3 regions of the Photobacterium sp. NCIMB 13483 genome follow, and region 3 is predicted to be linked to each of the others. Evidence: predicted binding sites of a transcription regulator. Region 3 holds the regulator's gene; each other region holds the start of a gene.
What was found. The regulator CRP, encoded in region 3, controls carbon source genes, mostly activating them, when cyclic AMP is high. The targets are predictions, from matches to a motif close to TGTGANNNNNNTCACA.
Positions count from the first base shown of each region.

Region 1 (4,295 bases), on a different contig from region 3:
ACGAGGATAGCGGAGATCATCATTATGATCTCAATATTCTATTATTATCATTGTCTAAAAAATTACTTCGCAATGGCAAAATGGCGATACCTATCTATATTATCCCTAGTTATGGCTTTCGTGTGTCATTACCCAATACCGCAGCAGTGCGTAATGAAGCACCTGCATTAAAAAAAGCACCGTCATGGTCAAACATCGCAAAAAAGCACACAATAAAACCGTTCCCTTTGGGAATAAAGACTAATTACGCAACTATTTGCACCTTAATAATCATTACATTTACACTACTGCTTGGTGGGTATATTTTGACAATCCAATAACATTAATGCTTGTTTTATCAACAGAAACCAATATAGTTCATTAACCGCCATTAATTAGTGTGACAATTATCATGTTTATTTGTATGATGATTGGAAATATTTAAGAGTCATACCACCCATGAATTATATACGCTCATTTGCTATCGTCATGATCTGTTTCTTTTTAGGACAAGGCATTCAGCACTGGTCTGGATTACCGGTTCCTGGCAGTATCATCGGCTTATTTATTCTTTTTATTGCTCTTGTCACTGGCATTTGTCGTGCAGAGTGGGTTGAAAGTACCTGTAATTTATTAATTAAACACATGGCATTGTTATTTGTACCTGTTGGTGTTGGTTTAATGAATTATTTAGGTGTCATTGAAAATAACGCAGCGATCATTTTTGCAAGTACCCTTGGCAGCACCGTTATTGTGTTAATTGTTATTGGCCTAGCGGTACACCATAAGGAGAAACAGTCATGATTTGGTTAGTGGCAACCTTAGTCTGCTTTTATGTTGCACGTTATTTAGCAATGAAAATTAAAAATCCTTTTTTCAACCCTCTTTTAATCACGCTTATTGTTATGATTTTGGCCTTAAAATGGTTGGAAGTGCCTTATCAGACCTATTTTGCACAAAATGAAGTGATTAACTATTTATTGGGTCCTGCGGTTGTCGCATTAGCTTTCCCGCTATATCAACAAATTGGGCTTATTCGCAGTAAGTGGAAAACCATTTTAACCTCTTGTTTTGTCGGTAGCGTGTTATCAATGACCTTTGGTACTGCGATTGCTTTTTCAATGGGTGCGGATGCTCAACTTGCAGCAAGTATTTTACCTAAATCTATCACTACCCCTCTTGCAATGGCGGCTTCTCAGCAAATTGGGGGGATTCCTGCGATTACCTCTGCAATGGTGATTATTGTGGGGTTATTTGGCGCGGTATTAGGTTACCCAATCATGAAATTATTCCGCGTGAAACATCCACTAGCAAAAGGCTTGTCAATTGGTACGGTGTCACATGCATTAGGTACAGCAAAAGCCGTAGAAGAAAACTATCAAGAAGGTGCATTTAGTTCTTTAGCTTTGGTTATTTGCGGCATTATGACCACCTTATTAGCCCCACTGATGTTTCCTCTACTATTACGTATTTTTGGACATGCTTGATCAGCAATAGCACAGTTGAGCACAAAGCATACAAAACGGTCAATTTTTACTAAGTCATTGAAATGTTGTATGCTTTGTTACAGAAACAAGTGTGACGCCACTCTCAGTAATGTAATAGGTGTAATGGCAAAACCAACAGTGTGATCAAGATCACTTCTAACTCATTGTGATTCACATAGAATGTTTTGCCATAAACAATGAAGGAGTAACACCCAATGTACGCACGTGTTATAAAAGCATTAAGCTTATTACCTGCTGAATTGGCGTCAGCTTTAAAGCCTATTATCGAAGATTCAAATTTCGACTCAACGATCAGTCCTGAGCAATTCGAATGTTTATTATCAACAACGCACATGACTGATACTGAACTTCGCTTGGCCCTCCTTCCTCTTGCTGCTTCCTATGCTGTAGTCCCTATTTCTAATTTCTATGTTGGTGCAATTGTACGTGGCACATCTGGCCGCTTATATTTTGGTGCTAATATGGAATTTGAAAACGCAAGTATGGCTTGTACTATTCATGCTGAACAATCTGCCATTAGCCATGCATGGATCAAGGGCGAAGTGGGCATTAAAGATGTCACTATAAACTACAGCCCTTGTGGTCACTGTCGTCAGTTTATGAATGAATTAACATCAGCTAACGACATGATGATTCAACTGCCACAACGCGAACCCATGACACTGCAACAATACTTACCTGATTCATTCGGCCCGCTAGATTTAGGGGTTAAAGATGGTCTATTAAGTGATTTAAATAATGGCATTTGCATTGAAGAAGGTTCAGAGCTTGCGATCAGTGCATGTAATGCCGCTAACCGTTCACATGCACCTTACTCAAAGAATTTCAGTGGTATGGCATTAAAAGCACATGATGGCCGTGTTTTTGAAGGCATGTATGCAGAAAATGCAGCCTTCAACCCAAGCTTACCTCCTCTGCAAGTGGCATTAATTAATATGAATATGTCTAACTATTCATTGTCTGAGATTGCAGAAGCGGCACTGGTAGAAAGTGCTGAAAGTAAAATTAGTCAATTAGCACGTACACAAGCATTATTAGAAGCACTTAATCCTGATATTCAACTAACATATGTTGCTTATTAAGTCGGCAATTGATTTGAATATTCTAAAAAGACCGCCTCACTGGCGGTTTTTTATTATCTAAACTTGATCAATGTTGGCTATCAAACATCAAAAGCGTATTATCTCGCCACCTATTATTAGAAGCCAATGACAATGTCTCAAACACACAATCCTTTGAAAGGAGCAGCATGGATGCTCACGGCTGGGCTCGCGTTTGCTATCGTAAACAGCTTAGCTCAATACCTTAGTATCAAAATGCATGTTCCTTCCACGTCTGTTGCGTTGATCCAATACTTTATTGCATTAATCGCTATGTTTCCTTGGCTACGTACATTAGGTATTCGTCAATCGCTTAAAACCAACCACTTTTGGTTACACTGCTTACGGGTGTTTTTTGCGGTTATCGGTATCCAGTTATGGCTATGGGCATTAGCCTACCCTGTCCCTATTTGGCAAGGTATTGCGCTACTAATGATTTCCCCACTATTTGCAACAATCGGTTCAGGGCTCATTCTAAAAGAAACTGTCGGTAAAGCGCGTTGGTTGGCAACACTAGGCGGTTTTGTTGGTGCCATGATTATTCTTGAGCCATGGTCTGAAGATTTTAACATCGCGACATTATTGCCTGTAGGTGCGGCTTTTTTCTGGGCGGCTTATTCATTGATGGTGAAGAAGCAATCTAGCCATGAATCACCAACCACGATTGTGATGTACCTGCTCATTCTAATGACACCGTTCAATCTTATTTTAGCTGCGCCTGACTTTACGATGCCAACAGTGAGTTTTAGCTGGTGGTTATTAATTATTGCGGGCTTATTGACAGGCTTAGCACAATGGGCAATCGCTAAAGCCTATGCCGTAGCTGATGCTTCTTTTGTACAACCTTTTGATCACGCAAAATTACCTTTAAACGTATTAGGTGGATGGTTAGTCTTTGGTTGGACACCACCAGGGCGATTATGGCTTGGCGCTGGAATTATTATTCTTTCAGTTGCTTTTATTACCCATTGGGAAAATCGCAAAAAATAATCATTTAAACCGCTTATGATAAGCGGTTTTTTTTCGCTTTCCGTTCTTCAATTATGAGATTCCTATCAAACACCCACCAAAAGCAAACGATTGCGCAAACATCAAAATAAGGTATGATTAACGGCAGATTTCACCTTTAATGACAAATCGTAAGGAATTTCAATGTTTGGTACAGCTACTTGTTCTGATGCAACCCGTGTATTACTGCTTGGCTCTGGTGAGTTAGGCAAAGAAGTTGCTATTGAGTGTCAACGTCTTGGTCTTGAAGTGATTGCTGTTGATCGTTATGAGAATGCACCAGCAATGCAGGTAGCCCACCGTAGCCATGTGATTGATATGTTAGATGGTGATGCACTTAAAGGTATTATTGCCCTTGAAAAGCCCCATTTTGTTGTGCCTGAAATTGAAGCAATTGCGACAGATACTTTAGTTGAACTTGAAAGCCAAGGTATCAATATCGTCCCCACCGCTAACGCGACTAAACTGACTATGAACCGTGAAGGTATTCGTCGTCTTGCCGCTGAAACCTTAGCCATTCCAACCTCGCCTTATGAATTTTCTGATCAATATGCCGATTTTGAAGCCTCAGTGCATCGTATTGGCATGCCGTGTGTTGTAAAACCGATCATGAGTTCATCAGGCAAAGGTCAAAGCGTGATTAAAACTGCCGCAGACATTGAATCAGCATGGCAATACGCACAAGAAGGTGGACGTGCAG
Region 1 covers NZ_PYLV01000036.1:12,726-17,020, reverse strand. Annotated here, with positions in the region: gene C9I86_RS18885 (hypothetical protein) at 1-320, shown strand, start outside; gene C9I86_RS18880 (CidA/LrgA family protein) at 439-783, shown strand; gene C9I86_RS18875 (CidB/LrgB family autolysis modulator) at 780-1,466, shown strand; gene cdd (cytidine deaminase) at 1,682-2,569, shown strand; gene C9I86_RS18865 (DMT family transporter) at 2,702-3,577, shown strand; gene purT (formate-dependent phosphoribosylglycinamide formyltransferase) at 3,740-4,295, shown strand, end outside.
Region 1: cdd (cytidine deaminase) is a predicted target of CRP. The motif match lies at 1,557-1,572, and genes of this name have one in related genera.

Region 2 (4,295 bases), on a different contig from region 3:
AAATGTATTACTTAAACAGAGTAGTAAAGTTCAAATTCTAATGGGTGTACTGCCATATTGATTTTCTCTACATCTTGCTCTTTTAGGGCGATGTAAGAATCAATAAAGTCGTTAGAGAATACGCCACCAGAGGTTAAGAATTCACGGTCTTCGTCAAGCGCTTGTAGTGCACCTTGTAGTGACTCAGCTACTTTTGGAATCTCTGCCGCTTCTTCTGCTGGTAAGTCGTAAAGGTCTTTATCCATTGCTTCGCCTGGGTGGATCTTGTTAGCGATACCATCAAGGCCAGCCATTAGCATTGCTGCAAAGGCTAGGTATGGGTTCGCTGCTGGATCACCAAAGCGTACTTCGATACGACGTGCTTTTGGACTTGGTACGACTGGAATACGGATTGATGCAGAACGGTTACGTGCAGAGTAAGCCAACATAACAGGTGCTTCGTAGCCAGGGACTAGACGCTTGTATGAGTTCGTAGCAGGGTTAGCAAAGGCGTTGATTGCACGTGCGTGCTTAATGATACCGCCGATGTAGAACAATGCCATTTCAGATAGGCCGCCGTACTTATCACCTGCAAATAGGTTAACACCATCTTTAGCCAGTGACATGTGAACGTGCATACCTGAGCCATTATCACCAACCAGTGGTTTAGGCATAAAGGTTGCTGTTTTACCAAACGCGTGTGCCACGTTATGAACAACATACTTATAAATCTGAATTTCATCAGCTTTATTGGTTAAGGTATTGAAACGGGTTGCGATCTCGTTTTGACCTGCGGTCGCGACTTCATGGTGGTGAGCTTCAACAACCAATCCCATTTCTTCCATGATCAAACACATTGCAGAGCGAATGTCTTGTGATGAATCAACAGGAGCTACTGGGAAATAACCGCCTTTAACGCCTGGACGGTGACCTTTGTTACCGCCTTCAATTTTAGTGCCGCTGTTCCATGCTGCTTCAATGTCGTCAATCTTAAAGAATGAGCCTGACATATCAGTATTAAATCGAACGTCATCAAAGAGGAAGAATTCTGGTTCAGGTCCGACTAAAACATTGTCAGCAAAACCTGCTGAACGCATGAATTCTTCTGCACGTTTAGCGATTGAGCGAGGGTCACGATCGTAGCCTTGCATTGTTGCTGGCTCAAGAATATCACAACGAATATTTAGGGTTGCGTCTTCAGTAAATGGGTCAAGTACCGCACTTGCTGCATCAGGCATCATTACCATGTCTGATTCATTAATGCCTTTCCAGCCAGCTACAGAAGAGCCATCAAACATTTTACCTTCTTCAAAAAAATCAGCATCGATTTGATGAGATGGAATAGAAATGTGCTGTTCTTTACCTTTGGTATCGGTAAAACGTAGGTCAATAAACTTAACTTCATTTTCCTGGATCAGTGCTAATACGTTTTCAACTGACATCTTGAGTAACCTCCGGTGTTATTTAGGGCGATGGCCGCAAACTTTGTGCTCATACTGTGATGAGCAAATCTAAAAGTATTAAAGCGAAAACCATGCCAACTTTTAAAAGCCCCTAATAATGCGTGTTTAAGGCAATTAGGTGACTTTTTCCTCTCCTGGTTTGCACTATTATGGTGAGCGTTTGCACCGGTTTGGTGCAACAATGGTGCATATTGAAAGTGATACAATATTGACCAATATACTTCGCCATTTAATAGTTCCACTACTATGGTGATGAGGGCAAATATTGTCAATCAACCCAGAGATAATTAGGTATTTTTATTGCTAAATAATCGTCATTAAGCTGTAACTAAAAAGTGATCAAGATCGCATTTTTGATTGGTTTTAGACTAATTTATCGTATCAATATGAGGGTTAAGAAAAATAAAAATAGCCAAAAAAGTGAGTAAAAATGCGGCTCTAGAGGAAGTTGCGAAAAAAGCTGGTGATATAAATCACATATTTCGTGGGTTTTGGAGTAAAATCTGTTAAATTATGAGCCGTTTTTTTAATCAAGTAGCCTCTATTAAGACGCTGCATGTTCTGAGTGAATGTGAAACTAATGTCTAATCAACTGATCGATAACTTAAGAAATATCGCAATTATTGCTCACGTTGACCACGGTAAAACTACCCTGGTTGATAAACTTCTACAGCAATCTGGCACGTTAGAGGGTCGCGGCGAAGCCGAAGAACGTGTGATGGATTCTAACGATATCGAAAAAGAGCGTGGCATTACCATTCTTGCTAAGAACACAGCAATTAATTGGAATGACTACCGCATCAATATCGTAGACACCCCTGGACACGCAGACTTCGGTGGTGAAGTTGAGCGTATCATGTCTATGGTTGACTCTGTATTACTGATCGTTGACGCGGTTGATGGCCCAATGCCTCAAACACGTTTCGTAACGCAAAAAGCGTTTGCATACGGTCTTAAGCCAATCGTTGTAATCAACAAGATTGACCGTCCTGGTGCACGTCCTGAGTGGGTTATGGATCAAATCTTTGACCTATTTGACAACCTAGGCGCAACTGACGAGCAACTAGACTTCACAACAGTTTACGCTTCTGCGCTAAACGGTTGGGCAACTATGGAAGAAGGCGTAACTGGCGAAGATATGGAACCATTGTTCCAAGCTATCGTTGATAACGTTGCAGCTCCTTGTGTTGACGTTGACGGTCCACTACAGATGCAAATCTCTCAACTAGATTACAGCTCTTACGTTGGTGTTATCGGTGTTGCTCGTATTGCTCGTGGTACTGTTGCTGCAAACCAACAAGTAACTATCATTGGTGCTGACGGTGCTAAGCGTAACGGTAAAGTAGGTACAGTTCTTGGTTACCTAGGTCTTGAGCGTCATGAAGTTACTGAAGCGAAAGCGGGTGACATCATTGCAATCACTGGTCTTGGCGAGCTTAAGATTTCTGACACTATCTGTGACGTAAACACTGTTGAAGCATTACCAGCATTGTCTGTTGATGAACCAACTGTAACCATGACTTTCCAAGTAAACACTTCTCCGTTTGCTGGTAAAGAAGGTAAGTTTGTTACTTCACGTAACATCCTTGAGCGTCTACAAAAAGAATTAGTACACAACGTAGCATTGCGCGTTGAAGAGACTGATAGCCCAGACCGTTTCCGTGTTTCAGGCCGTGGTGAACTTCACCTATCTATCCTGATTGAAAACATGCGTCGTGAAGGTTACGAGCTAGCAGTATCTCGCCCAGAAGTTATCATCAAAGAAGAAGATGGTAAGCTAATGGAACCGTTTGAAGTTGTAACTATCGATGTGGTTGAAGAGCATCAAGGTAGTGTAATGGAGAAAATCGGTATCCGTAAGGGTGAACTAAAAGATATGGCACCAGATGGTAAAGGCCGTGTTCGCATGGACTTCATGATGCCTTCTCGTGGTCTTATCGGTTTCCAAACAGAATTCCTAACAATGACTTCTGGTTCTGGTCTTATCTACCATACGTTTGATCACTACGGTCCTCACAAGGGCGGTACTATCGGTCAACGTGCTAACGGCGTATTGATCTCTAACGGTACTGGTAAAGCGGTAACTTACTCGCTATTCAACCTACAAGAGCGTGGCCGTCTGTTCTCTGAGCACGGTGACGAAGTATATGAAGGTCAGATCATCGGTATTCATAACCGTGCAAACGATCTAACTATCAACTGTCTACGTGGTAAGCAGCTAACAAACGTTCGTGCATCTGGTACAGATGAAGCACAAACGCTTTCTCCTGCTATCAAGTACACTCTTGAGCAAGCTCTAGAATTCATCGATGATGACGAGCTAGTAGAAGTAACACCAGAAAGCATTCGTATCCGTAAGAAACTTCTTACTGAAAACGATCGTAAGCGCGCAGGTCGTGGTAAGTAATTACCGCTAATCTGAACGATTACTAATACAATCCCTCGCTTGGCGACAAGCGGGGGATTGTTGTATCTGGAGTATGAAAATATTCTTGGGACAAAAAATATTTAAACAAAAAAAGAGCTAACATGATTAGCTCTTTTTTATGGTTATAGTATCGCAATTGTGCTGATTACTTTTTCAAGTGACCAATAAAACGATTTGATTCTGCAATGGCACTGTTCATATCACGAATAGCACCAGAGATTTCGGTTTGTAATGCATTAAACTGCCCTTGAAGTGAGCCTATTGCTGCCGCATTGAGGTTATGCTTAAGATATAGGGTGTTATCACGTAAAGTGTCTAAAACAGGCTCCATTTTCTTCTCAGCGCGTTTCATCGCAGATAGCATTTTATTGTAAGATACTTTTGTCGTTTGTAATTTACGTTGGCTATCACGTTTAAGGTTGGCA
Region 2 covers NZ_PYLV01000024.1:59,707-64,001, forward strand. Annotated here, with positions in the region: gene glnA (glutamate--ammonia ligase) at 12-1,421, opposite strand; gene typA (translational GTPase TypA) at 2,023-3,849, shown strand; gene C9I86_RS16270 (DUF2959 domain-containing protein) at 4,016-4,295, opposite strand, start outside.
Region 2: typA (translational GTPase TypA) is a predicted target of CRP. The motif match lies at 1,905-1,920, and genes of this name have one in related genera.

Region 3 (4,295 bases):
ATCGCTGACCATTATTTGTTATTAAACCTGTGCTAATCACAACAACAAGGTGAGTTATGTCGGTAAAACACCCTATTATTGCTGTCACTGGTTCATCAGGCGCGGGTACGACCACCACCTCTGAAGCCTTCCGCAAAATGTTTAATATGATGGACATCAACGCCGCATGGTTAGAAGGCGATAGTTTTCATCGTTTTACTCGCCCAGAGATGGATTGTGAGATTCGTAAAGCCAAAGAACAAGGTCGTCATATCAGCTATTTCGGTGCAGAAGCCAATGACTTTGAACAGTTAGCCCACTTTTTCGAGCAATATGCTCAAGACGGCAGTGGCAAGTTTCGGCGTTACTTACATACCTTTGATGAAGCCGTACCTTATAATCAAATGCCGGGTACTTTCACGCCTTGGCAACAGTTAGCTGAAAATACTGATGTGTTATTTTATGAAGGGCTACATGGCGGTGTGGTTGATGGTGAAACCAATGTCGCTCAGCATGTTGATTTACTGATTGGGATGGTGCCCATTGTAAACTTAGAGTGGATTCAAAAGATCATTCGCGACACTCGCGACCGCGGTCATTCAAGAGAAGCGGTGATGGAATCAATTGTGCGCTCAATGGATGACTATCTTAATTACATCACACCCCAATTTTCTCGCACCCATATTAATTTTCAACGAGTCCCTACCGTTGATACGTCAAACCCTGTCAGTGCGAAAGGTATTCCAAGTTTAGATGAAAGCTTTGTCGTGATCCGGTTTCGTGGCTTAAAAAATGTCGACTTTCCACATTTATTGGCGATGATTCAAGGCTCATTTATGTCACGCCACAATACCCTTGTGGTTCCTGGTGGGAAAATGAGTTTTGCGATGGAACTGATTATGCGACCGTTGCTTGAACAACTCATTGAAAATGGAAAAATAGCGTAAGCATTATTTCTTGTATGATACTCAGAAGTAAGTATCAGACGTAGCTCTCACTACTCGTTGATAAACGGTTACTGATATCAGCAACCGTCATCGTCATCGAGTTACGCCACAACAATCTCATAGCTGTGACTCATTTCAACACCTTTACCTAGCATCAAACAAACTGAGCAATATTTTTCAAGCGAGTCAGCCACCATCTTACTCACTAGTGCATCATTTAAATCATGGCCAGTAACAACAAAGTGTAAATTGGCATGAGTGAAAATTCGTGGCGCTTGTTCACGACGTTCGGCGAAGATATTCACTTCACAAGCCGTGATCTGCTGTTGTAAATCTTGTAAACCACTAACAACATCCACAGAGCTACATCCCCCGGCAGCCATTAATACCAACTCCATTGGACTTGGCCCTTTTTCACCACCGTTACCATCTAAAACGACGCTATGGCCCGATGCTGATTGGCCAACAAACGTCATGTTTTCTACCCATTTTACACGTGACTGCATTTTTATATCCTTGAGCTATATTATTTAAAATTTGATCTTATTTTTGTTGATAATTCCATCGATGTAAACGTTATTTATTTTGTTTGATGCTAATTGTGTTGCATATTTCTATTGCTAGAATTGGAGAGCAAAATCACTTTGAAACGGTGCTTTTGGTAACTAAGTCACAACGATGTGATCATGTGCACACTTATCTCTCATAAATGAGCGGGTCATCGAGATCAATATCAAGAAAAAGCCCCAAAAAAAGGATACACTCTAAACCAGTTTAAGTTAGCTCGCAGCCCATCAGCTGAGTGAATAACCCTGCCAACGCACAGTTTTGTCGAGTTATCTTTACAGAACATATTGTTGGGCAACATATGCAGAGGAAGTTAGTAATATGGTTCCAGGTAAACCGCAAACAGATCCAACTTTAGAGTGGTTTCTTTCCCATTGTCACATTCACAAATATCCATCAAAGAGCACGTTAATTCACGCAGGTGAAAAAGCAGAGACTTTGTACTACATCGTGAAGGGTTCTGTTGCTGTATTAATCAAGGATGAAGAAGGTAAGGAGATGATCCTTTCTTACCTAAACCAGGGCGACTTTATTGGTGAACTCGGCTTGTTCGAAGAAGACCAAGAACGTACAGCTTGGGTTCGCGCAAAAAGCCCTTGTGAAGTTGCAGAAATTTCATTTAAAAAATTCCGTCAATTAATTCAAGTTAACCCAGATATTCTAATGCGTCTATCTGCTCAAATGGCATGTCGTCTACAAGTGACAAGTCAAAAAGTGGGTGATCTTGCGTTCCTTGATGTTACAGGTCGTATTGCACAGACATTACTGAATCTTGCAAAACAACCTGATGCAATGACACACCCTGATGGCATGCAAATTAAGATCACTCGTCAAGAAATTGGTCAGATCGTAGGTTGTTCTCGCGAAACAGTCGGCCGTATTCTTAAAATGCTAGAAGAGCAAAATCTTATTTCTGCTCATGGCAAGACTATTGTGGTTTACGGTACACGCTAATTATTTTAGTCATACCAAAATCACCGATGAAACCGCAGCTTATGCCTGCGGTTTTTTTTTATCACTCCCCAGATGATCACCGTAAAACAATCATTGAACACTCAGGCATTAGTGTTAAATTTTAACTTGTAATAACATCTATTTATGCTACATTTTGCTCACAAATGGATTTTAAATCGATGATGGTCAATATGGATATTGAACGCTTTTCAGTTAACAGTTACACCACGGTACCTGGGATCTTAACTAGTCAGCCAACAACCATTGAAATGACAGGGTTTAGTGATAGTCGCTGTTATCTCGAACAACAAACCGGATTACGTCGCTGCCCTGCAGATGAATCAGGTGTTTGGGCTTCACCACTGGATAACTAACCCTTCAACAACAGTGCTTATGCGCTAAGCACTGTTTATTTGGCTTACAATTAACGATCTGTACTTTCAAAAATTTTATTCGCCGAAGCAACCACAAACCCTGAATATAACTCACCATTCGCTTGGGGATGGCGTTTTGCAAATTCATAAAATCCACCAGGGATGTTATGAATACCGTCTCGAAAACTGACCCCCACCTTGTCAGCCATGGTTGCTGATTGTTCCAACATCACCTCAGCATTACCTTTTATCTCCCCGCCCGCTTGATTAATAACAAACTGGTTATGGCGCAATAAATGATTAACCTCTTCAAGATTAGAGAACTGTTCTAATTGATTAATACTCACCGTAAAATGGTTAGCGCCAAAACCGTGTGCCGCAACCCACGCTGCATATTCACTTTCAGCCGCTAAAAATTGATAGGTCGCAAAGTCAAGTTGCCATGGACGGCCACGATAAATAAAATCAGGTTGGCGAAAATAATCATCATCAACCTGATCAAGCAAGGCTCGTATCGTATGTTGTAATTCAGCCGAGCACCCCGCTAATTGTAATTCGCTAATAAAGACTTTTGGCAACACCGGGTTTGCATGAATAAAGGATTCGGCATACAGCTTTTTGGCACTAAAATGATATTTTGCTTGCGGTTGGTAACCCAAAGCAATAAATGGCGCAGCCAGTACGGCTAAGCCACACTTCGGTAACCCAAAGCTGCGCAATGCAATATGATCATTAAGTAATGCTGTGTCCTCGGTTAACAACTGCTGTATTTGCACCGCTGAAGGGCATAAGCGGTGACTATAATCGTGCCATAAACCATCAAAAAGTTGGGTAATAGATTCCATAATCAGCCTGCCTATTGAAAGCATTATCACTCATTAAACCTTAGCTCAAGCATACTCCTGGCGCTAATTGAGCCGGTAATTGCACATCATCCCCTTCAACAGACGCCATAGGATAAGCACAATAGTCCGCAGCATAATAAGCGCTTGGGCGAAGATTTCCTGATGCGCCAGGGCCACCAAAAGGTGCATCACCACTCGCTCCTGTTAAGGGTCGGTTTCGATTCACAATACCAGCACGAATATGTTCAATAAAATAGAGCCATTGTTGCTCATCGGTTGAAATGAGCCCTGCCGCTAAGCCATAGCGAGTTTGATTGGCACTGACTACCGCTTGAATAAAATCAACATAACGACTAACGTGTAATAGTGGTCCAAAATATTCTTCATCCGCAAGTTCAGTAATAGCACTAACATCGATAATCGCAGGCGTCACAATTGCGCCTTGTCCCCGCGTTGCCGTTAATAAAGCAACGCCACCAGCATCCAAAAGTTGTTGTTGATGCAATATGATGTGATCCGCCGCCACAGCAGAAATTAATGGCCCCATAAACGGTGCAGGGGTTGCAAAGGGATCACCCACCAGCAATTGTGAAGCGACCGTCACTAAACGGGCTAACAGAGCATCGCCA
Region 3 covers NZ_PYLV01000006.1:145,536-149,830, reverse strand. Annotated here, with positions in the region: gene C9I86_RS07465 (phosphoribulokinase) at 57-926, shown strand; gene C9I86_RS07460 (OsmC family protein) at 1,028-1,432, opposite strand; gene crp (cAMP-activated global transcriptional regulator CRP) at 1,815-2,447, shown strand; gene C9I86_RS07450 (hypothetical protein) at 2,627-2,821, shown strand; gene C9I86_RS07445 (DUF1338 domain-containing protein) at 2,872-3,666, opposite strand; gene astD (succinylglutamate-semialdehyde dehydrogenase) at 3,707-4,295, opposite strand, start outside.